3 regions of the Alterisphingorhabdus coralli genome follow, and region 2 is predicted to be linked to each of the others. Evidence: predicted binding sites of a transcription regulator. Region 2 holds the regulator's gene; each other region holds the start of a gene.
The links. The regulator LexA, encoded in region 2, represses DNA repair genes until DNA is damaged. The targets are predictions, from matches to a motif close to GTTCCNCNCTTGTTCT.

Region 1 (7,946 bases), 150 kb from region 2:
TCGTCACTTTCCCTGATTTGCTGCGCATTGGAGAAAGCTGCAATAGCCGCCTGCTGATCCCCTCGCGCTTCGGCTATCCGGCCCTGCAACAGATAATGCGTCATGCTGTCCCTGTCAGAGGAAGGCTCATCAACGGCATTCAAGGCCTGCTCTGCTTCTGATGCCTCATTGCTGAGCAGCAAGGCATCAACCAGCTTATATTGTGTTTCTCTGTCTGCGAATGGCATCGCCGCCATAGCATCACGATAGGCCGACACCGCTTCGTCGGGTCGGCCCGCTTCTGCCAGAGCATCAGCAAGCACCAGCCTGTTTGCGGCGGAGTCAGTAATCGCCAAACGTTCCCGTGCCTCACGCACAGCACCTTCAGGATTTATCTTCCGCGCCGCCTGCCTGCGCGCCTTGCGCACATGCTTGTTGCCTTGGAGGTCAGGAAGAACTTCCAACAGGAAATAGGCAAGGCATCCCACCATGGGCAATGCGATAATCGCCAGCAGCCATAAGCGGTTGGCACTGCCGCGAAACAGATGAATCACGCAGAGTATCTGCAGAATGATGGGGAGGATTGCCCAGAGCATTGATGCAGTTCTCTAGTCGTCTTCAGTGCTGGGCTGACGTACTGTCTCAACAACAAAACCCTTTCGCCACAGCATCCACAACAGCAACATACCCGGTGCGGCAATGGCCACAGTGCTGAACCAGAAACCAACCCAGCCAAGCGCTTCTGCAAGAAAGCCGGAAGGTGTCGATAGCCATGTCCGGCCAACTGCCGCAAAGGAAGACAAAAGCGCAAACTGGGTTGCGGTATATGCCAGGCTGGTGAGGCCGGAAAGATAGGTCACAAAGACCGTAAGCCCTATGCCACTTGTCAGGTTCTCGGTCCCAACAGCAATGGCCAGCATGATGTTTGAATCGCCGCTAATGGCGAGCAAAGCGAACAGGAAGTTAGAGAACATCATAAGCAAGCCTGAGAAGACCAAGGCACGTGCCATTCCTAACCAAGCAATAAAAGGTGCCCCTAATGCAGACCCAACAATCAAAGCGGCAAAACCGACAAACTTGTTCACGGTCACATATTCTGTGTCAGAGAAGCCAAGATCAACGATCATCGGCGCCAGCATGACTTGCCCCATGGCGTCACCAATTTTGTAAATCAGAACAAAAAGCAGGATCAGCACCGCACCCTGCCTGCTGAAAAACTCAATGAATGGATTGATGACCGTTTCCTGCAACCATGTCGCAAAGGACTGTCCGGCAGCACGTGCAGAATGTTCCACAAACTGCCCAGGCCCGGCATAAAGCGCGCCAAGCACTGCCGGCAGAACACAAAAACCGGTAAAGCCATAAGCGGCAGCCCAACCAAGACCAGCACCTTCCACAGACGCCAGATAAATCGTGCCTGCCCCGGCAATCAGATTGCCGGTACGATAGCCAAACTGGTTCATCGCGGTGCCATGCGGCAATTCCTCATCAGAGAGGATTTCAATGCGATAGGCATCAATAACGATGTCCTGTGTCGCGGAAAGAAAAGCGACTGCCAGAGCCCAGATTGCAAACAATCCGAGATTATTGGCCGGGTCGCTCCCTCCCAATTGCCATAAAGCAGCAAACAGCAATGCCTGAATAAAGAAAAGCCAGCCACGCCTTTGCCCGAAAACCCGCGTCAATATGGGCAGAGGAAGCTTGTCGATAAGCGGTGCCCAGAGAAATTTGAGCGTATACGGGGTAGTGAGACCGATAGCGAAACCGATAGTCGACTTGTCAATTCCCACCCGCGCCAGCCAGAAAGTCATGGTCGCCAGCAACAGCGTCAATGGAAACCCTGACGAGATGCCCAAAAGGAATGCCACGAAAGGCATTGGCCGTAGATATGGTCTGAAGGCCGGGACCGCGAACGCGACAGCCAGAACAGCCAGAACAATGCCGAAAAATATCAGTGTTTGCGTCATAATGTATCTCTCATGGGCGGTCGTGATGACAGCCGTAAGAGATCAGCGCAATATTATCTTGTTAAGATATGGGGATAAACCGAATAGCCACACTCATAGTTTACGAGTTCAACCGATATAGCTTGCCGCCAATATCTCGCCGCCATGCGGCTGTTGCACCATCACGGCATAGCGATCCGCGCCGGAAACCCTCAGCGCATCCGCATCGATAAGGAAGCTTTTGCTGCCGCCGCGCCATTTGCCGATGGTCTCTTCATCGACCAGCACATTGGTATAGGTCAGCCTCCGCCCGCCATTTTCGCCGCGACCGACCGATACGGTCTCGCTGCTGTCCAGCGCCAACAGGGTCACATGGGCAGTGGCATCGCTTTTGCCGCTGACGGTCACACGGATATCGCCATTATCCTCGGCAATGCTGGTCAGGCTCGCCGGGGCTTTGCGCTTCTGTTCAGCCATGATCAGGTCGCGCACAGCATAGCCGCGTGAGCCGATGGCGGCGGAGCGACCATTGATCACCATTTGCGGCGTATAGACCCCGGCGCGGGCAAAGCCGCGTGCAGCATAGGCGCGTTGCAGTTCAGTGTTGCTTTCTTTCGCCAGCGTGTCTTTCCAGCCCAGCCTGTCCCAATAGGTTACCGGGCGACTGATCACGACAATATCGTCATTTTTCGCAAGATCAGCGGCGACAGCATCCGCCGGCGGGCAAGAGGAACACCCCTGGCTGGTGAACAGCTCCGCCACCACCGTGCGCTCCATATCCATGTCGCCGACATCGGCCTTGCTGTCCATGACCTGCAGGCCAGCGACACCCGCGACCATGGTGGCCGTGGCCAATAAAGAAAAACCCAATAATCGCATCATATATGACCTTTTGCCGATAGCGGCGTGACCGTGTTTCACTCTACTTTTCGTGGGAATGGCGTGTGCGGTTACATATCTATTGGACTCAACGCCCCACCTCGTCGGCCCCGCGCAGGCGGGGCCTAGGCTTATTTTCACGCAAAGACGCAAAGACGCGAAGGGATCGTGCAGATACGAATCCTCTTTGCGCCTTCGCGTCTTTGCGTGAGTCAATAAGAAAGCCCTGGCCCCGCCTGCGCGGGGCCGACGTAAACAGAACTTGCCTCTTTAGAAACACTAGTCGTTCTGAACTTAATGCGGATGATACAGCGTCAGCGTCTGCGGGATTTTTGCCGGAGTTTCACCGCGAATGATGCGGTCCACGGTCTCCACCGCGCGCACCAGATCGCGCGGGCCATAGGGCTTGACCAGACACCCGGCGGCAAGTTTCTGTGCTTCCAGCGGACATGCACCGGTGACGAAAATGACCGGGATATGCGCATCATGCGCAGCGCGGGCAACATCGACGCCATCGCCCTCGCCGCTCAGTCGCACATCGGTGACCACCATATCGGGCTTGTCACGCGCAATAGAGGCCAGCGCTTCGGCAGCGCTATCCACCGTGGCGACAACGCTATAGCCCGCATCACCCAGATGCAGTTCATTGTCGAACGCCACCAGAGGCTCGTCCTCGACGATCAGGACGGTGTTGATAGAGCGTTTGAATCGCTTGAAAAAAGCCATGATGCGGTCCTTTGCCCTTCCCTCGGCAACCATGTGGGCAATAAATTGTCGCTGTCAATCGCCAGGTGAATAGCTATAGCGCGAGCATGACATCCCGACGCCCCTCTTCGCGCACACCCGATAAGCGCCGCAAAAGCGCCAAGCCACAAGCGCGTGATGCCGGACATATTCCGCGCGAAACCGGCTGGTCGCCCTTTGATGACGGCCCGGCGGAGGAGCCCTCCGAAGCGCCAAAAAAATCAAAGCCGCGTCCGAAAAAGCCCGCTGCTCCTCGGGCAAAAACGGATAGCGGTGAGAAAAAGGGTGACCGTATCGCCAAGCTGCTGGCGCGCGCGGGTGTCGCCTCACGGCGTGAGATTGAGCGGATGATTGCCGATAACCGCATCGCCCTGCATGGTGAAATAGTGACGACGCCGGCCACGCTGCTCACCAGCCTGCATGGCGTCACCGTGGATGGAAAAGCGATCAAACAGCCCGAACCGACAAAGCTGTGGTGCTTTCACAAGCCGGTCGGCACACTGACCGCCGAGCGCGATTTTTCCGGGCGCAAGACGATTTACGATACGCTGAAAGAAACTGCGCCCGATCTGCCACGGGTCGTGCCGATTGGCAGGCTGGACCTCAACACTGAGGGGCTGTTGCTGCTCACCAATGATGGTGGCTTTAAGCGCGAAATGGAATTGCCCGCCACCGGCGTCAAACGCACCTATCGCGCCCGCACTTTTGGCGATGTCAGCCAGGACCAGCTGGAAGAACTGATCGACGGCGTGGTCGTCGATGGCATGCGCTATGGTCGGATTGACGCCAATCTGGAACGCCGCACCGGGCGCAATCAGTGGATCGAAATCACCCTGCGCGAAGGCAAAAACCGCGAGGTGCGCAACGTGCTCAAGCACTTGGGACTAGAAGTCTCGCGTCTGATCCGCACCTCCTATGGCCCCTTCACCATCGGCGATCTGCAACCGGGCGATGTGTCGGCAGTGCGCAAGGTCGAGCTGGTGAAGTTTCGCCAGACTCTGGAAAAGCTGAATAGATGACCTGCTTGGCCAATATTAAACCCCTCCCTTTCAAGGGAGGGGAGTTGGTCAAGGCTGCTGGGTCGAAACACTCCCCGAGTATTTCTAAATCATCCCGGGGGGATGATTTACCCTGCAGCATTGGCCAACTGGGTGGGATAAGCACAAAAGGGTTCGATGCCCTTTTGTGCTTTTGCTCGCGCTATAGCGCTCGCCACCACCCCAACCCCTCCTCTGAAGAGGAGGGGCTAAAGGCATGAGGATCATCGCCGGACAATGGCGCGGGCGCAATCTGAAGGCACCCAAAGGCATGACCACGCGGCCCAGTGCTGATCGCACCCGCGATACGCTGTTTTCCATGCTGATGAGCCGCTTGGGCAATTTTGAGGATCTGGCGGTGCTCGATCTGTTTGCCGGATCGGGCGCGCTCGGACTGGAGGCGCTGTCACGCGGCGCAGCGTCATGCCTGTTTGTCGAACAGGACCGCGACGCGCTCAACGCGCTGAAAAGCAATATTGCGATGCTCGATGCCGAGGATCGCTGCCAGGTGCAGAGTAGCTCGGTCTTTGATCTCGGCCCGGCACGGCGCAGTTTTGATCTGGTGCTGCTCGACCCGCCTTATGCCCAGAATGCGGCTGCTGTCGCCATTGACAAGCTGAACCGCTTGGGCTGGTTTGCGCCGTCTACACTGATCGCAGCAGAAACCGGCCATGGTGAAGAATTGATCATAAAGGGTTTTGATCAGGAAGACCCACGCAAAGTGGGACGTGCCAGCCTGCACCTTATGCGACCGGAGAGCGGTGCATAAACAACTTTTAGCAAATGCTCACATATAGTGTCGGCCCCGCGCAGGCGGGGCCTAGGCTTATTTTTGCGCAAAGACGCAAAGACACGAAGAGATAGCGTCAAGAAGCTCCCTCTTTGCGCCTTCGCGTCTTTGCGTGATTCTATTCAAAGCCTTGGCCCCGCCTGCGCGGGGCCGACGCGGTGATGTTAAGTCGCGTAAAACAAAATCATCAGCCCTGTTCCTAACCCTATTCCAACCCTTGTCGGGAATCTCATCGTTCCCTAAGTGTTCAGGGCATGACCAGTACCTTCCCTGATGATAGCGGTTTCGATGATGCGCCGCCCGTGCCCCGGGCTGAGCCTGCTTATCTGCGCGGGTTAAACCCGGAGCAGCACAAAGCCGTCACCGCGCTGGACGGCCCGGTGCTGATGCTGGCGGGTGCGGGCACCGGCAAGACGGCAGCGCTGACGGCGCGATTGGCGCATATTCTCGCTACCCGCCGCGCATGGCCCTCGGAAATTCTCGCTGTCACCTTCACCAATAAAGCCGCGCGCGAGATGCGTGAGCGGGTCGGTGGCCATGTCGGCGAGGCGGTGGAAGGCATGCCATGGCTTGGCACTTTCCATTCCATCGGCGCCAAGATGCTGCGGCGTCATGCCGAACTGGTGGGGCTGCAGAGCAATTTCACCATCATCGACACTGATGACCAGCTTCGCCTGCTCAAGCAACTCATCCAAGCCAATGATATTGACGACAAGCGCTTTCCGGCACGGCAATTGGCGGCGCAGATTGACGGCTGGAAAAATCGCGGGCTTAACCCCAAAGACCTGAGCGCCGCGGATAGCGAGGCCTATGCCCAGGGGCGCGGGCAGGAAATCTATCAGCTTTATCAGGATCGCTTAAAGGCGCTCAATGCCTGCGATTTCGGCGATCTGTTGCTGCATATGCTGACCCTGCTCAAAACCGATCGCGCAGTGCTGGAGCAATATCAGCAGCGGTTCAAATATATATTGGTCGACGAGTATCAGGACACCAATGCTAGCCAGTATCTGTGGCTGCGACTGCTCGCCCAATCGCATCACAATATCTGTTGTGTCGGCGATGATGACCAGTCGATCTATAGCTGGCGCGGGGCCGAGGTCGGCAACATATTGCGCTTTGAAAAGGATTTTCCCGAAGCCACTATCGTGCGGCTGGAACAGAATTATCGTTCTACGCCGCAGATATTGGCAGCGGCATCGGGGCTGATTCAGGCGAATAGTGGGCGGCTGGGTAAAACGCTGTGGACCGAGTTGGACCCCGGCGACAAAGTCCGCGTCCTCGGCGTCTGGGATGGCCCGGAAGAAGCACGGCGTGTCGGTGAGGAACTGGAAGCGCTGCAACGCGGTGGGGTATCTCTCAACGATTGCGCGATATTGGTGCGCGCGCAGTTTCAGACGCGCGAGTTTGAGGACCGGTTTATCGCCATCGGCATGCCTTACCGCATTATCGGCGGCTTCCGCTTTTATGAACGCGCCGAAATCCGCGATGCCCTCGCCTATTTGCGGGTAATCAACCAGCCTGCCGACGATCTGGCGTTTGAGCGCATCGTCAACACGCCTAAGCGCGGGCTTGGAGACAAGTCGGTCGAGAAAATCCACCGGCTGGCGCGCGCTTCGGGCACGCCGTTATCCCGCGCGGCTTTTGATATTCTCGACAGTGATGAACTGCCACCAAGAGCGCGTAATGCCTTGGCTGGATTGATGAAATATGTCGCCCGCTGGCGCGATGAGATGAACAATATGACCCCGGCCGATCTGGTGCGGCAGGTGCTCGATGAAAGCGGCTATACGGCGGCTTTGCAGGCAGAAAAAAGCGTTGAAGCATCAGGTCGGTTGGAGAACCTCTCCGAGCTGGCCCGTGCCATGGAAGAATATGAAACGCTGGGCGATTTTCTCGAGCATGTCAGTCTGGTGATGGACAATGATGCTGCCGATCAGGGCGACACCGCGACGATCATGACCATCCACGCGGCCAAAGGGCTGGAATTTCACAATGTGTTTCTGGTCGGCTGGGAGGAAGGCGTGTTTCCATCACAACGCGCACTTGATGAAGGCGGCACAGCCTCACTCGAAGAAGAGCGCCGCCTTGGCTATGTCGCTATCACCCGCGCACGCACTCGTTGCAGCATTTTGCACGCCGCCAATCGCCGCATCTATGGCCAGTGGACCAGCTCAATCCCGTCGCGCTTTATCGGCGAAATTCCTGCCGATGCAGTAGAGAGCGAAGACAGCATGACTGGCGGCGAAAGCCTGTGGCGCGCCAACTGGTCGGAGCGTGAAGACCCGTTCGCGCATCTCGCAAAAGACCCCGATCGTGCCTCACGCCGCGGCCCCGGCTGGCAACGCGCGGCGCACCTTAAAGGCGGGTTTGACAGCACGCCGAACCGGGTAAAGGAAAACCGCCGCAGCGCGGTCAGTCTGGGCAATAAGGGCCGCGATGATATCCAGATCGGCGCCCGCGTTTTCCATCAGAAGTTCGGCTATGGCACTGTCGCCGAGAAGGAAGGCAACAAACTGGAGATCGATTTCGAGACATCCGGCCGCAAACGGGTGCTCGACAGCTTTGTAAGCT
Region 2 (7,946 bases):
TATCCCCAGCCAAGCCGCAGCAGATAGTTGAACAAAGCTTCGGGCAAAATGCCCATTTCATCGCGATAGGCGTCCACACCCAGCGCGCCATGGCGTTTGGAGAGCTTGGCACCGTCATTGCCATGGATTAGGGGGATATGGGCATAGACCGGCTCTGGCCAGCCCATGGCGCGGATCAGCGCCAATTGGCGGAAGGCGTTGTTGAGATGATCATCGCCGCGGATGAGATGGGTGACGCCCATATCATGGTCATCAACAACAACGCTGAGCATATAGGTCGGCGTGCCATCAGAGCGCAGCAGAACATAATCGTCGAGCTCTGATGCCTGCCAGCTCACTATGCCCTGCACCGCGTCTTCAATTTCCAGCTTGCCCGATTGCGGCGTTTTCAGCCGTACCACATAGGGTGCGCCTGCGGGTGCTTCGGACGGGTCACGGTCGCGCCAGCGACCATCATAGCGCATCGGCTTTTTCGCCGCGCGCTGCTCCTCGCGCATCTGTTCCAATTCTTCGGGCGTGGCGAAGCATTTATAGGCATTGCCGCTGTCGAGCAGCTGTTGCGCCACTTCGGCATGGCGTTTGGCACGCTGGCTCTGAAATACCGTTTCATCGTCCCAATCGAGGCCGAGCCAGTCAAGGCCGTCGATAATCGCGTCAATCGCTTCCTGGGTGGAGCGTTTTTTGTCGGTATCCTCGATCCGCAGCAGCGCCTTGCCGCCATGATGCCGGGCGAACAGCCAGTTGAACAAAGCGGTGCGCGCGCCACCGATATGCAGAAAGCCGGTGGGCGAGGGAGCGAAACGGGTAACTACCGGACTGGTCATAGCCTGATGCCGCTGACCCTTGCGGTCTGGCGGACTTCCTTTCATGATCGTTTTGGGCCTGAAATGGCGGAAAGGTGTTGGAGAATTGGGGGCTCCCTAACATGGCGATTGCGATCCGACAATTCCCGATATGGGCCGATCTGGCGCATCGCTGGCGGACGCTACGGCCAGCGCTTTTGGCATGGGCGAAAGAGGATGCGAAACAATGGCCGCTGGTCATTCCGCTGGCCTTTGCGACCGGGATCGGAGCGTGGTTTGCGCTGCCGGTGCGCGAGCAATGGCTTGGGTTGATTATTGGGGCAGTTCTGGCTGGTATGACGCTCTGGATGCTGGCTACACGCTGGCCGATAGCGGCGCGGTCCCTGCGCTGGTGCGGGGCCGGTTTGTTGATAGTGGCAGCGGGGACGCTGACCATCTGGACAAAATCGGAGCTGATCTCTGAACCGTCATTAGCCTCGCCATGGATCGGCACGATGGAAGGCGAGGTCGTCCAGCGCGAGATTTTGGCGGCGCGGGGGATGGAACGCTATGTTGTAAAGATCGCACAGCCTGAAGGTTTGCCATCAAAGGTGCGGATCAATGTGCCATTTCGCCTGGTGGAAGACAAAACGACTACGGTTTTCACAGGTGATCGGATCAGACTGAAAGTGCGCTTGATGCCGCCGGGGGAACCGGCTTTGCCTGGCGGCTATGATTTCGCACGTCGTGCCTGGTTTGCTGGACTGGGCGCTACCGGGAGCGCGCTCACTGCACCGGATGTTCTGGAGAGCAGCGGGCAGGGCGGTATTGCCAGTCTTCGCAGCCGGTTGTCGCAGCATATCCAGAGACAGATACCCGGATCCGAAGGCGCTATAGCCGCCACTCTCGCCACCGGCGATCGCGGCGGCATATCCGAAGCCGATGCAGAAGCGATGCGGCGTAGCGGTTTGGCGCATCTGCTGGCGATAAGCGGCCTGCATGTCAGCGCGTTGATCGGTGCGGTGTTTCTGTTGGTGCTGAAACTGTTGGCATTGTCGCCGACATTGGCTTTGCGTTGGCGCTTGCCCGTTGTCGCAGCCTTTGCCGGGGCGCTGGCGGGGATTGCCTATACTGTCTTCACCGGCGGCGCCGTTCCCACCATACGCGCCTGCATCGCTGCGCTATTGATTCTGTTAGCGTTGGTTCTGGGACGCGACCCCTTTTCCCTGAGACTGATCGGTTTTGCGGCGCTGGTGATATTGCTGATCTGGCCTGAAACACTGGTAGGGCCGAGCTTCCAACTCAGCTTTGCTGCGGTGGTGGCGATTATCGCGCTCTATGATGCACCGCTTATGCGCCGCTGGTCCGCCGAGCGCGATGAGAAGCAATTCGGCCTTGTGCAGCGCATAGGGCGCTTTGCTTTGCTGCTGTTTCTCACCGGGCTGGTCATCGAGATTACCTTGATGCCGATTGCACTCTACCATTTCCACAAAGCCGGCATTTACGGCGCGCTGGCTAATATTGTCGCTATTCCACTGACCACCTTTGTCATCATGCCGTTGGAAGCCATGGCGATGTTGGCGGACAGCATAGGATTGGGCGCACCGTTCTGGTGGCTATGCGGCAAAGCCATTGGACTGCTGTTGAGCCTTGCGCATTTCGTTTCGGAAAGCCCGGGAGCGATTATCCGCTTTCCCGCAATTAGTATCTCGACCTATCTGCTTGCGATAGTGGCGGGGCTGATCCTGTTCCTGTTGCGCAGTCCGTTGCGTTTGCTCGGCCTGGTTCCGGCTGCTGTTGCTGTGATCCTGATGCTGGCAACACCACGTCCCGACCTGCTGATTGCGAATGATGGACGGCAGATAGCAGTGCGCAGCAAGACATCGGGGAGTGGCGATTTTGTGCTTCTGAAACCGGACTCGGAATCCTTCACCACCGATATGATGCGCGAGCAGGGCGCATTTGAAGATGAGCCTGTGGGACTTGATCAATGGCCAGAGGCGCAATGTTCTCGCGAATTTTGCAGTTTTGTTCTGACACGATCAGACCGCGATTGGGTGGTATTGGTTAGCCGCAAAAACGAATATGTCCCCAAACGCGCGCTTGCTGCAGCTTGTGCCCGAAGCCATATCGTGATTGCAGGACGCTTTTTACCCGGCAGTTGCCGCCCGCGCTGGAGAAAACTGGACCGGCGCTATTTGCGCCAGAGCGGTGGGGTGGCCATCTATCTTGATGATACGCGCATTGATCAGGTTGCCGATAGCCGATCCGATCATGGCTGGAGCTATGATCGCTAGATCAGGAATTTTAGTGCGCACAAAGCCACAAAGTCACTAAGACGTTATGATGGGAATACCTCTTTGTGCCTTAGTGGCTTTGTGTGAGATATGACTATGTCGAGAAAGCCGCTAGGGCTGAACTTGTCGAAGCCCGCTTCTCAACATAGTCCAAAGCAGCAAGACGCCCTTCGACAAGCTCAGGGCTAGCGGTTTAGCATAATCGCCATGTGCACGAATATGGTGCGATTTCGGGACGGCCTGAACCTAATTATACCGTCGCAATAGCCCCGCTAACTGCCCCTGAATCTGCACTTCATCAGCGCGGTAGATTTGTGGCTCATAGCTGGCGTTAGCCGGGTCGAGGCGGATGGTGTTGTGGTCACGCCGCAGATATTTCAGCGTCGCTTCCTCGCCGCGCACCAGTGCCACGACAATCTGTCCATCACGCGCGGTGTCGGTGCGGCGGATCAGGGCAAAATCACCGTCGAAAATCCCGGCTTCGACCATCGAGTCGCCGGAAACTTCCAGCGCATAGTGATCGCCGCTGCCGAGAAGGGCGGCAGGAACAGGCAGTACTGACTGGCCCTCGAGCGCCTCAATCGGTGCGCCGGCCGCGATGCGTCCGTGCAGGGGAATTTCGAGCACATCATTGGAAGCATCGGGGATTGAGACATTCGAGCCGACCAGATTGCGGTCTGCACCGCCCATGGTGACCGAGGGTGCAGGGGTCGCTGTTCCGCCTTCGGGTAGCTTCAACACTTCCAGCGCGCGGGCGCGATTGGGGAGGCGGCGGATAAAGCCGCGTTCTTCCAATGCGCTCACCAGACGGTGCACACCAGATTTGGATTTGAGATCAAGCGCTTCCTTCATCTCTTCAAAGGACGGCGAAACGCCGCTGGCTTCGAGCCGGTCCTGAATGAAGCAAAGCAGTTCGTGCTGTTTACGGGTTAGCATTTGTCCCTCCGCATGAAACGAATAGGGAACAATTATGAAACAAAAGTGATCAAGTCAAGTGGGAAGTTTTCGTATCGCGAAAAAAGTGACCGATTATCAATTACCTTGCAGTAAATCGCGGGTTGCCTGAGCGACATCATGCTGGCGCATCAGCGTTTCGCCCACCAGAAAGGCGTGAACATTTGACTGTGCCAGTCGCTCGCAATCATCATGGCTGGCAATGCCGCTTTCGGCGATGACAAGCCGCTCTTTGGGAATCAAGGGAGCCAGAATCTCTGTCGTTGCCAAATCTGTTTTGAAGCGCGTGAGGTCGCGGTTGTTGATCCCGATGAGTGGCGTATCGAGCATCAGTGCACGCTCGAGTTCAGCGCGATTATGCACCTCGACCAGCACATCCATATCAAAGCGTTTGGCCTCTGCGACCAGATCCTGCATCAGTGCGTCGTCGCACGCGGCAACAATGATCAGAATCGCATCGGCCCCGAGCGCGCGCGCTTCGCCCACCTGCCAGGGGTCAACCATAAAGTCCTTGCGCAGACAGGGCAGCGAGCAGGCATTACGCGCCTCTGCAAGGTAATGGTCTGCGCCCTGAAAATAGGGGACATCGGTGAGCACCGAGAGGCAGGTCGCACCGCCAGCTTCATAATCGCTGGCATGCATTGGCGGGTCAAAATCCTCGCGGATCAGGCCTTTGGAGGGACTGGCACGCTTGATCTCGGCGATCAGCGCCCAGCCTCCGGCGGCGACTTTATCCTGCATCGCTTTGGCAAAACCGCGCGGGGCGGTTTTCACGGCGATGGCAGCATCTCGGTCGGCCAGCGAAAAGACCTGTTTGCGCGCCGCGACATGGGCGCGTTTGTCGTCGCATATCTGTTTGAGGCGGTCTGTCATATCGCAATCCAGCAGTTGAGCAGGGCATTGGCCAGACCTTTATCGAGAGCTTCTTCGGCTTCTTCCAGCCCTTCGGCCCAGCTTTCGGCTTCGCCCGCAATCTGCAACGCAGCGGCGGAGTTGATCAGAACCGCATCGCGATAGGCGCTTTTCTCGCCTGCCATAAGGCCGCGCAGGGCAGCCGCATTATAGTCGGCATCTCCGCCGCATATGGCCGAGAGAGGAGACAGGGTGAGATCATGCTCTTCGGGATTGAACATATGCTCGGTCATCTGGCCATTGTGCCAATTATGAATCAGCGTTGGCCCGGCGATTGAGATTTCATCCAGGCCTTCCATGCCCGAGACAATCATCAGCCGCTCATAATCAAGCATCTGCGCGGCCTCTGCATAAACCGGGACCAGATCAGGATGGGCAACGCCGATTAGCTGACGGCGCACAAGCGCCGGATTGCACAGCGGGCCAAGCAGATTGAAAATCGTGCGGCGGCCCAGCGCCTTGCGGATCGGGGCGATGGCACCAAGCGCCGGATGATGCGCCGGGGCGAAGAGAAAGGCGATGCCAAGGTCATTAAGCAGGGCGCTGTTTTCCTCTGGCGTCCGGTCGAGTCTGATACCGAGGGCTTCGAGCGTATCGGCTGCACCTGATTTACTGCTGGCCGCGCGATTGCCATGCTTGGCGACGGGCACTTCACAGGCGGCGACCACCAGCGAAACCGCGGTTGATACATTGAGGCTGTGGCTGCCATCGCCGCCGGTGCCGCAGACATCAATCGCGTTTTTTGGGGCATTGGGGAGCGGGACCATGCGTTGCCGCATGGCGCGTGCGGCCCCGGCGATTTCCGTTGCCGCTTCGCCGCGATCAGCAAGGGTAACCAGTATGTCACTGATCTCCTCGGCGCTATATTCGCCATCAAGGACAGCGCTGAAGAGCGCTTCTGCATCCTCTAACGCGAGCGGTTCATCCAGCGGAGGAACGGCGTTGCTCATACCAATGCGCCTTTGGGTGCTTTCGGGACACCGCCATGTTCGATCCCGGCAATATCGAGAAAATTGGCAAGCATCTGATGGCCATGCTCGCTGGCAATGCTCTCCGGGTGAAACTGCACGCCATGAATGGGCAGGGTTTGGTGGCGAAATCCCATAATCAGGCTGTCACCGCCATCTGCAGACGGTGTCGTTGCGTTGATATGCAGGCAATCAGGCAGGCCATCACGGGCCACAATCAGCGAGTGATAGCGGGTGGCGATAAACGGATTGGGCAGGCCAGCAAACACCCCACTGCCATCATGCTCCATCGGCGAGGTTTTGCCGTGCATTAGGCCGCCTTGTTCGACCGTGCCGCCAAAATGCTGGCCAATAGCCTGATGGCCGAGGCAGACGCCGAGCAGGGGGAGTTCTTTATCGGCACAGGCAGCGACCAGATCGAGCGAGATACCTGCTTCATTAGGCGTGCATGGGCCGGGGGAGATGATAATAGCCTGGGGATTGAGCGCTATGGCTGCGTCGGCAGTCAGCGCATCATTGCGTTCCACCCGCACCTCAACGCCCAATTCCATGACATAATGCACCAGATTGAAGGTGAAGCTGTCATAATTGTCGATCATAAGGATCATTGACCAAAGCCCCCCTCTCTTGCCCGGCTGATCGCGTCATTGGCAGCGGCAAACAATGCGCCTGCCTTGGCCTGACATTCGCGCAATTCATAGTCCGGGTCACTATCTGCAACAATACCGGCTCCGGCCTGGACATGCATGGTGCCATCTTTGACCACGGCGGTGCGCAAGACAATACAGCTATCGACCGAGCCATCGGGCGCGAAATAGCCGACGGCACCGGCATAGGCTCCGCGTTGTTCGGGTTCCAGTTCGGCAATAATCTGACAGGCGCGAACCTTGGGCGCGCCGCTCACCGTGCCTGCGGGGAAGCCAGCGAGTAGCGCTGAAACCGGGTCCATGTCATCAGCCAGATCACCGACAACATTGGAGACGATATGCATTACATGGCTATAGCGTTCGATGGTGAAGCTATCGGTTACGCTGACGCTATTGGCCTTGGCAACGCGGCCGACATCATTGCGACCGAGGTCCAGCAGCATCAGATGCTCTGCTCGCTCCTTGGGGTCAGCGAGCAGGATTTCGGCATTGGTGCGGTCTTCTGCAGCGGTTGCACCGCGCGGGCGGGTGCCTGCAATCGGGCGGATGGTAACCTCACCATCGCGGACTCGCACCAATATTTCCGGGCTGGAGCCGATCAATGCGAAATCCGGCAAGTCTAGATAGAAGAGAAAGGGCGATGGATTGATGCGTCTGAGCGAACGATAGAGCTGCATCGGAGGCAGCGGGAAGGGTGCGGTGAAGCGCTGCGCCAGCACCACCTGGAAGATATCGCCTGCGTGGATATAGTCTTTGGCCTTGAGGACCATGTCCCGATAACGTTCGGGGGCAATAACGGCTTCGGGCGCAATCTGTGACAGCGTAGCGGCATCGCCTGCTGTAGTAGCGTCGGAGCCCTGTGGTTCTACTAAAGTGCGCTCGACTTCGTCCAGACGTTCCTTGGCCTTTGTGATGTGATGGTCTGCATTGCCACTTGTCTTCGCCCATAAAGGCGTGATCAGGAACATCTCGTCCTTCAACCGGTCGAGAATAATCAGCAGCGAGGGACGGACGAAAACCATATCCGGCAGATTTAGTGGTGCATCCTCAGCACGTGGGATTTTTTCTACCAGGCCAACGGTTTCATAGCCGAAATAGCCTACCAGAAAGGCCAGTACTGGAGGTAATTCTTCAGGCACGTCCATCTGGCACTTGTGCGCCAGAGCTTTAAGGGCATCGACTGCGTTGGTGTCTTCATCGCCGTCGTTGTAGGCGTCAAACTTATCGCGCTGATGCTGCCAGTCGGGGTTGATAAACCCACGACCATTCTGGGCCCGATAGACAAGGTCCGGGTCTAAGCCGATCAGGCTGTAGCGCCCGCGTGTCTCACCGCCCTCAACCGATTCCAGTAGAAAGTCGCCGCGATCCGGGCGGAATAGCTGCATC
Region 3 (7,946 bases), 710 kb from region 2:
GGCAATCAAATCGATGTTAAAATATTTTCGAAATGCGACATCTCTGACATCAGCACAAATGTGTTCAGATTCAGGTATATTCTTCCTGTGAGTTTCAGAGGCTGTTTGATCAAACTCTATAGCCGCCTGAACGTCCCAACCTGCTTTTTGCAGTCCGAGTGAAAGTCCGCCCGCACCGGAAAAGATATCTATTGCAGAACCCATATTCCTACCACCTGTAGAACAGAAAGTGAATCTATAGCAACTTTACGATCTTTGCCCAAGCCCATTTGTGGCTTATGTCAGCAGATTGTAGTTCAAGTGCTTCTCCTACTTTCTGTAGGAAAGTTCTCCTGCCGCTCTCGCCTATGAGCGAAAGTGCAATACGAGCAAAGTTGTCAAAAGATTCAATATAAAGATTGAGGCCCGAAGAGAACTGACGGCTTGTTTCAGACGTCAAAAAACTTTCGTCTAACCCTTTGCCTAAAATATGCCCGCTTCGAACAACAAACATGAGGTCCGAAATTTCTGCAATTCTAGCTTTTTCGATGGATGCAAGAAAATCATCTCTTGATAGTGGCCGATCCTTAACCTCGATGGTAAAGCCTCCATCGAATCCACGAAATTCGACATCTCCGCCTCGCGAAGCACCCGCGTCAGGGGAATTGATGTGCGCGGTAGTTACATCACTAATCTTCAACCCAGCTTCACTTAAACAACTAAATAAGGCCGCAACGATTGCTTGTAAGCGGGCACCGCCTGATCTCTCAGCTAAGTATCCATCAGTTGCTTCAAGTACGTTCTTGAGACTTGCTCGTTTTGGGAGAGGATACTCAACTGATTTATCAGCTAAATATCGTCTCAGTCCAAGCAGCACCTCAAACACATAATCATAGGCCCCTTCGCTAGTTTCGGCCTGATTTACTTCCTCCAGTATGTTTACTAGAGCATCAAAGCCCGCCTTGTCTCGAGCCTTTGACCTAGCGTTGCTATCAAACCTGCGGATACGCAATGGGTTACTGACATATGGATCGGATGAGTGCGCAAATGGTCGGTTTGCCTCTTCATTCCACTCAACGAAAGTACCTCTAGCAAAGGTCCGCGCATCCCAAGCTGTTTCATCTTCACCGCCTTTCTGCACTGCCAGAGCATCCAGACTAAGATCAGAAGCCTTGCCCAAAGTCTGCACAATGGCGGCTTTCCCGTAACTGCCCGTATTGGCATTAAACACGGTATCAATATCGTTGGCGATTTTAGAGGTAGAATCCAATTTTTCACTGGCTAGAGCATCGGACCAAGCTCTGCGTAATATCGCGATACCGATTTCTGCGAGTGTGTCATCTCTGATCATAAAGAATGTCTCAAGGCATCTTCGAAGATACGCAACACCGTTCGAATAACTTTCAACAGCAAAACGCTTCTTTGCAAATCTACTATCGCCTTGGGCTTGACCTTTGGTTCACTTCGCCAACATCCCCTTCAAATACTCCCCGGTAAAGCTCCCCTTCACCTCAGCCACATCCTCCGGCGTCCCCTCGGCAACCACCTGCCCGCCTTTCACGCCGCCTTCCGGCCCGAGATCAATCACCCAGTCCGCCGTCTTGATCACGTCGAGATTATGCTCGATGACCACCACGCTGTTGCCCTGTTCCACCAGCCGGTGCAGCACTTCCAGCAGCTTGCGCACATCCTCGAAATGCAGGCCGGTGGTCGGTTCATCAAGGATATAGAGCGTCTTGCCGGTCGAGCGTTTGGAGAGTTCCTTGGCGAGTTTCACCCGCTGCGCCTCGCCGCCCGAGAGCGTTGTCGCCTGCTGGCCGACCTTGACATAGCCCAGCCCCACCTCGTTCAGCATCGCCATCTTGTCGCGGATCGGCGGCACCGCCTTGAAGAAGCTGACTGCGTCCTCGACCGTCATGTCGAGCACATCGGCGATGCTCTTGCCCTTGAATTTCACCTCCAGCGTCTCGCGATTATAGCGTTTGCCGCCGCATTCCTCACAGGTGACATAGACATCGGGCAGGAAGTGCATCTCGATCTTGATGACGCCATCGCCCTGACACGCCTCGCAGCGGCCGCCCTTGACGTTGAAGCTGAACCGCCCCGGCTTGTAGCCGCGCGCCTGCGCCTCGGGCAGGCCGGCAAACCAGTCGCGGATATTGGTGAAGGCGCCGGTATAGGTGGCGGGGTTGGAGCGCGGGGTGCGGCCAATCGGCGACTGGTCGATATCGATCACCTTGTCGCAATGCTCCAGCCCGGTGATCCTGTCATGCTTGCCCGCGATAATCCGCGCGCCATTGAGCACGCGCGCCGCGCCGGCATAAAGCGTGTCGATGGTGAAGCTGGACTTGCCGCTGCCCGACACGCCGGTGACGCAGGTAAAGGTGCCGAGCGGCACCGAGGCGGTGACATTCTGCAGATTGTTGGCGCGCGCGCCATGCACTGTCAGCTTTTTGCCATTGCCCTTGCGCCGCTGTTTCGGGACGGCGATTTCCTTGCGGCCCGTCAGATAATCGGCGGTGAGCGATTTTTTCGATTTGAGGATCTGTTTCAGCGTGCCTTCCGCCACCACCGCGCCGCCGCGCACACCCGCGCCGGGGCCGAGATCGACGATATAATCGGCCTGGCGAATGGCGTCTTCATCATGCTCGACGACGATGACAGTGTTGCCGAGATCGCGCAGGCGTTTGAGTGTCACCAGCAGCCGGTCATTGTCACGCTGGTGCAGGCCGATGCTGGGTTCATCCAACACATAGAGCACGCCCGACAGGCCGCTGCCGATCTGGCTGGCGAGACGGATGCGCTGGCTCTCGCCGCCGGAAAGCGTACCCGATTTGCGGTCGAGATTGAGATAGTCAAGGCCGACATTATTGAGGAAGCCGAGCCGCTCGATAATCTCCTTGAGGATCGGCTTGGCGATCTGTTTCTGCTGGTCGGTAAGCTTGTCCTCCAGCACCTCAAACCAGGCGAGCGCATCGCCGACGCTGCGCCGGGTGGAGATGGAGATATCCTCGCCGGCAATCTTGACCGCCAGCGCCTCGGGCTTGAGCCGCGCGCCATGGCACACTTCGCAGGGCTGCGCCGTCTGGAATTTCGCCAGCTCCTCGCGCATCCAGGCGCTGTCGGTCTGCAGCAGGCGGCGGTTGAGATTGCCGATCACGCCCTCAAACGGCTTTTTCACCTGATAGCTCTTTTTGCCATCCTTGAAGGTCAGCGTCACCGGCAGGCCGCCGGTGCCGGTGAGGATCACGTCCTTGTCCTGCGCCTCCATATCCTTCCACGGCGTGGTGAGATCAAAGCCGAAATGGTCGGCGAGGCTGGTCAGCACCTGCATATAATAGGGCGATGGCGGGTTGGACTTGGCCCAGGGCGCGATGGCGCCTTGTTTGAGGGTAAGCTCCGGATTCGGAACGACAAGATCGGGATCAAAATATTGCTTCTCGCCAATGCCATCGCAGGCCGGGCACGCGCCCTGCGGGGCGTTGAACGAGAATAGCCGCGGTTCGATTTCCTCAATGGTGAAGCCGGAGACGGGGCAAGCAAAGCGTTCGGAGAAAATGATGCGGTTGTCCGGGACGCCGGTGCCTTTCATCTTCTGTCCCTGGGCGCTGACTTTCCCTTCCCCGTTCGCATCGAGCGAAGTCGAGATGCCGCTCTCCGGTGTCTCGACTTCGCTCGACACGAACGGCTTTTGGGCCATAGCCTCTGCAACCGTCCCCTCGGCCAGATCAACATAAGCCAGCCCATTCGCCAGCTTCAGCGCGGTCTCAAAGCTGTCCGCCAGCCGCGTGTCCATACTGTCATCATCGCGCACCACCAGCCGGTCGACCACCACCTCAATGTCATGCTTGTATTTCTTGTCGAGCGCAGGCGCTTCCTCGATATCATAAAACTCGCCATCGACGCGGACGCGGGCAAAGCCCGCTTTCTGCCACTCTTTCAGCTCCTTGCGATATTCACCCTTGCGGCCGCGCACCACCGGGGCGAGCAGATAGAGCCGCGTCTTTTCCGGCAGCTGCTTGACCCGGTCGACCATCTGGCTGACCGTCTGCGCGGTTATCGGCTCGCCGGTCGCGGGCGAATAGGGCACACCGACGCGCGCCCATAACAGCCGCATATAGTCATAAATCTCGGTGACGGTGGCAACAGTGGAACGCGGATTGCGGCTGGTGGTCTTCTGCTCGATCGAGATCGCCGGCGAGAGGCCTTCGATATGCTCGACATCGGGCTTCTGCATCATCTCGAGAAACTGCCGCGCATAGGCGGATAAGCTCTCGACATAACGCCGCTGCCCCTCGGCATAGATGGTATCGAACGCCAGCGACGATTTACCGCTGCCCGACAGGCCGGTAATGACGATCAGCTTGTCGCGCGGCAGATCAATATCCACGCCCTGAAGGTTATGCTCACGCGCCCCGCGCACGCTGATCTTTGTGAGAGACATGGCAGCTCTTTCCGACAGTCCAACATTCGGCCCGAACGACCTTATGTTCCATAAATGTTCTGATGGCAAGCGCGGCTATGCGCCTATCCCCTGATAGGCAAAGAAATGGCGATTGGCGTGCGAAAATGCAATGCCCGATGCTGCTTATATCCGTCCATATAGGGCTGGTCGAAATCCGGTTGCAGATCGGCAGGAATGCGCGATGCTCCTCTGAAAAAGGGGAGGAACCATGGACAAATCACATCTATACTTTCGCAAAGCGCTGGCCGGTTCGGCTTTCACAGGCGCACTTCTGCTCTCATTCGGCAGCACTGCACTGGCGCAGCAAAACAGCACAGCAGCCACACCAAAGCCGCCCCCACCCTGCTCCACCGAAGCACATCGCGCCTTTGATTTCTGGCTTGGCGAATGGGACGTCACTCCGGCGGGCCGGGAAGCCCCTACGGCCATCAACACAATCGAAAATATGCATGGCGGCTGTGTCATCCGCGAGAGTTATAGCACCAAGGGCGGTTATAGCGGGATGAGCATGAGCTTTTACGACGCCGCCCGCGACATCTGGCATCAGACATGGATGGGTCTGGACGGCAATGCGCTCTATATTGAAGGCGGCGTCAATGATGCCGGCGCGATGGTGCTGAGCAACAAAAACTGGCCCGGCTATGTTGAGGGATCACCCGTCAATCGCGTTACCTGGACGCCCGATGACGATGGCTCGGTGCGACAGCATTGGGAGCAATCAACCGATGGCGAAAAGACATGGACGACTGTTTTTGACGGGCAATATGTGAAGCGAAAATAGGCGGTTTTCACCTGTGACAGAAACGTAGGTATTATGGTGACACTTGCAACAACCCCTTATTTCGCCTAGCCCCTGCCCATGGCTCGTCTCCCCCGTATTGTTATTCCCGGCATACCGCATCATGTCACCCAGCGCGGCAATCGGCGTGAGCAGGTGTTTTTCGAGGATGATGACTATGCGCTTTATCTCGATCTGCTCGCCGATGCCGCCGCAGAGGCGCGGGCAGAAATCTGGTCTTACTGCCTGATGCCCAATCATGTGCATATCATCATCACGCCATCGGATGAGGATGGGCTGTGGCGTACCTTTCGCAAGGCGCACCGCCATTACACCGGCTATATCAATGCGCGCATGCGGGTGACCGGGCATTTATGGCAGGGGCGCTATGGATCGGTGGCGATGGATGAGACGCATTTTGTCGCAGCATTGCGCTATGTCGCGCTCAATCCGGTGCGTGCAAAGCTGGTCAGCCGCGCCGAGGACTGGCCATGGTCGAGCACCCGGGCATTGATTGCGGGCAAGGATGATCGCTTTGTCAAAACCGCCCCGGCGCTGGAGCGGGTGGGCGATTTCAAGGCGTTTCTCGGCGAGGATTTTGACGAGGAGATGACCTATGCCGCGCTCCGCAAAGCTGAAACGCTGGGCCGCCCTATCGGCTCGGAGCAATGGCTCGACGATATGGAGGCCAAGCTGGACTGCAAGCTCCGGCCCGGCAAAAGGGGGCCAAAGCCGAAAGACGCGAAGTTGTAATCAGGGGTTATTGCGACTGCCACAAGAATAGAAGTTACGAAAGGGACACTCTCAAGCGGCAGAAATATGGGAACATCCTCACGCGGAGGCGCAGTTTAGAGAATGTATTTCGGGGTTATTGCAAGTGTCACCGTAATTACAATTTGCTCCTGAAGAGAATCAGCCCTCTACTCAAGAGCAAATCGATGCAACAAAAACGGCGATAGAAGGAATTCTCGCTGTCATTCAAGATATAGCAGATAAGCATGGCGGTGATCAGCGTATAGAATTGCCAGATGGAAGCATTACTACTGCATCTGATCTTATAAAGGGGTTAGGTGATCTTTATGCAGGTATAGATTTAGGCATTACCCTAGGTGAAGTAGCTACTGGTGATAAAAACATTAGAGAAGCTTACCACGTAGTATTTGGTATAACGGTTGGTGCGGCTGTGGCTTCGGCAGGTGCCTCGGCTACAGTGGCATTAGCTGCAGGCTTCACTGCAGAATACGCAGCTAACCATGTTGTACAATGGATAGGTGCTCTCGGTGATCTAAACAGAGATTTTCAATCATATGCTGATGAGCAGATTGAACAATTTATAAAAGAAAATTCTAATATCAAACCCGGCACCTATAACAATCCCATAGAATTATATAGAGGAATGTTAGGGCTTCCTGAAAACCCTTATAATAGAGAAGTTGGCGGACCACACCTTAACCATATTCCGATACCCTAAATAAAGAATGTGCAACAATGAATAGTGATAATAGTAGGCATCTTATATATAGAATCATTTTATCTATATTGTCCTGCCTACTATTATCTTTTGATTGCCAATCTCCGAACTCATCAAAATACGATCTGTCTGAAATCATTGATGAATCAAATAATGGTATAAGCACAATTATAGTTGATCTCCGTGGCGGTAATTGGTCAGATAGAGATTCAGTATGTGGGAATTCTCATTTATTTGAACATATTCTAGGGAGAAAAATCTTTGAAGAATTGCTTTTATCTCAATTGGACTTTGGGTTCTCAGTAAATGGCTTTACCTCTCCCGATTCGATTATAATCATTGTAAAGGTTGGCGGTGCAAGAGCTGGAGTAATTAGTGCTCTCGAAAGCATTCAAAAAGCTCTAGGCACAACGCCGGCTAGAGAAATCGTTAGCCAAGAGATTCGTGTTGTTAACGCTGAGATTAAACGCCTGTCCAAACCATCTCATGATCTTGGTCAGTTAACTGCGTCATTGAAGGGTGATAATGGCAACTATCTTATCGGAAATTGCCTTCGGCTTCCAGATCAATTGGATGTCAACGCTGAAGACCTGATCATTGACTCAATAAGTGTCATATATGAGAGTGGAGACTCTATATTATATGACAGATTAAATATATCGAACAATCGTGAATCCTCGAACCTTGCAATTAAGGGTACAGATTTTATTGAAGGTCGTAATCAACCAAGCGCAGTATATTTTAATGCGGCCCCGCAAGACGACCTTGATGGGACAAAGACTATTAAAAATTTAGCACTATGGCACTATATTTCAGGTAAAATTGATGGTAAATCGCAAATACACTTCACTCCAATAAGTAAGCTTGGATTTATTGCTAGAATAAATGAGGAAATTGATAATAATATACTGCAATCATACAAAGAATCATTCTTAAAATTAAATGATGAAGAATTTACGGAGCACATTAAGTTTGCGCAAAACCTATTCTGTGCTAATATGGGGAGAAAAAACGAGGATATAAGCTTAGTAAGTCACAGAGTCTCTATTGATTACTGGGCAAGCATGTCAACTTTCACTAGAGTGTGTAAAAATAACCACTATGCAGAATTTATGCCGGGTAGTTATGAAGATATTTATTTGTCTTATCCAATGCATGGAGAAGATTCTAATTTTAGCAGTAATACACGACATAGCGAGCTTGATAGAAATGACAATATATTAAATATATGCAATCATACGATGTATGATGAT

Region 1: a site for LexA is predicted at 5,610-5,625, ahead of RB602_RS08100 (ATP-dependent helicase). Genes of this name have one in related genera too.
Region 3: a site for LexA is predicted at 4,469-4,484, ahead of uvrA (excinuclease ABC subunit UvrA). Genes of this name have one in related genera too.

Annotation. Positions count from the first base shown of each region.
Region 1 covers NZ_CP136594.1:1,704,340-1,712,285, reverse strand. Annotated here, with positions in the region: gene RB602_RS08130 (tetratricopeptide repeat protein) at 1-575, opposite strand, end outside; gene RB602_RS08125 (AmpG family muropeptide MFS transporter) at 588-1,946, opposite strand; gene RB602_RS08120 (DUF1223 domain-containing protein) at 2,055-2,807, opposite strand; gene RB602_RS08115 (response regulator) at 3,099-3,530, opposite strand; gene RB602_RS08110 (pseudouridine synthase) at 3,617-4,567, shown strand; gene rsmD (16S rRNA (guanine(966)-N(2))-methyltransferase RsmD) at 4,803-5,354, shown strand; gene RB602_RS08100 (ATP-dependent helicase) at 5,630-7,946, shown strand, end outside.
Region 2 covers NZ_CP136594.1:1,852,736-1,860,681, forward strand. Annotated here, with positions in the region: gene gltX (glutamate--tRNA ligase) at 1-824, opposite strand, end outside; gene RB602_RS08705 (ComEC/Rec2 family competence protein) at 926-3,079, shown strand; gene lexA (transcriptional repressor LexA) at 3,326-4,015, opposite strand; gene trpC (indole-3-glycerol phosphate synthase TrpC) at 4,112-4,906, opposite strand; gene trpD (anthranilate phosphoribosyltransferase) at 4,903-5,895, opposite strand; gene RB602_RS08725 (anthranilate synthase component II) at 5,892-6,521, opposite strand; gene trpE (anthranilate synthase component I) at 6,518-7,946, opposite strand, start outside.
Region 3 covers NZ_CP136594.1:2,558,087-2,566,032, forward strand. Annotated here, with positions in the region: gene RB602_RS12030 (DNA cytosine methyltransferase) at 1-204, opposite strand, end outside; gene RB602_RS12035 (restriction endonuclease, SacI family) at 236-1,330, opposite strand; gene uvrA (excinuclease ABC subunit UvrA) at 1,439-4,423, opposite strand; gene RB602_RS12045 (SH2 domain-containing protein) at 4,653-5,225, shown strand; gene RB602_RS12050 (transposase) at 5,304-5,975, shown strand; gene RB602_RS12055 (hypothetical protein) at 6,244-6,693, shown strand; gene RB602_RS12060 (hypothetical protein) at 6,711-7,946, shown strand, end outside.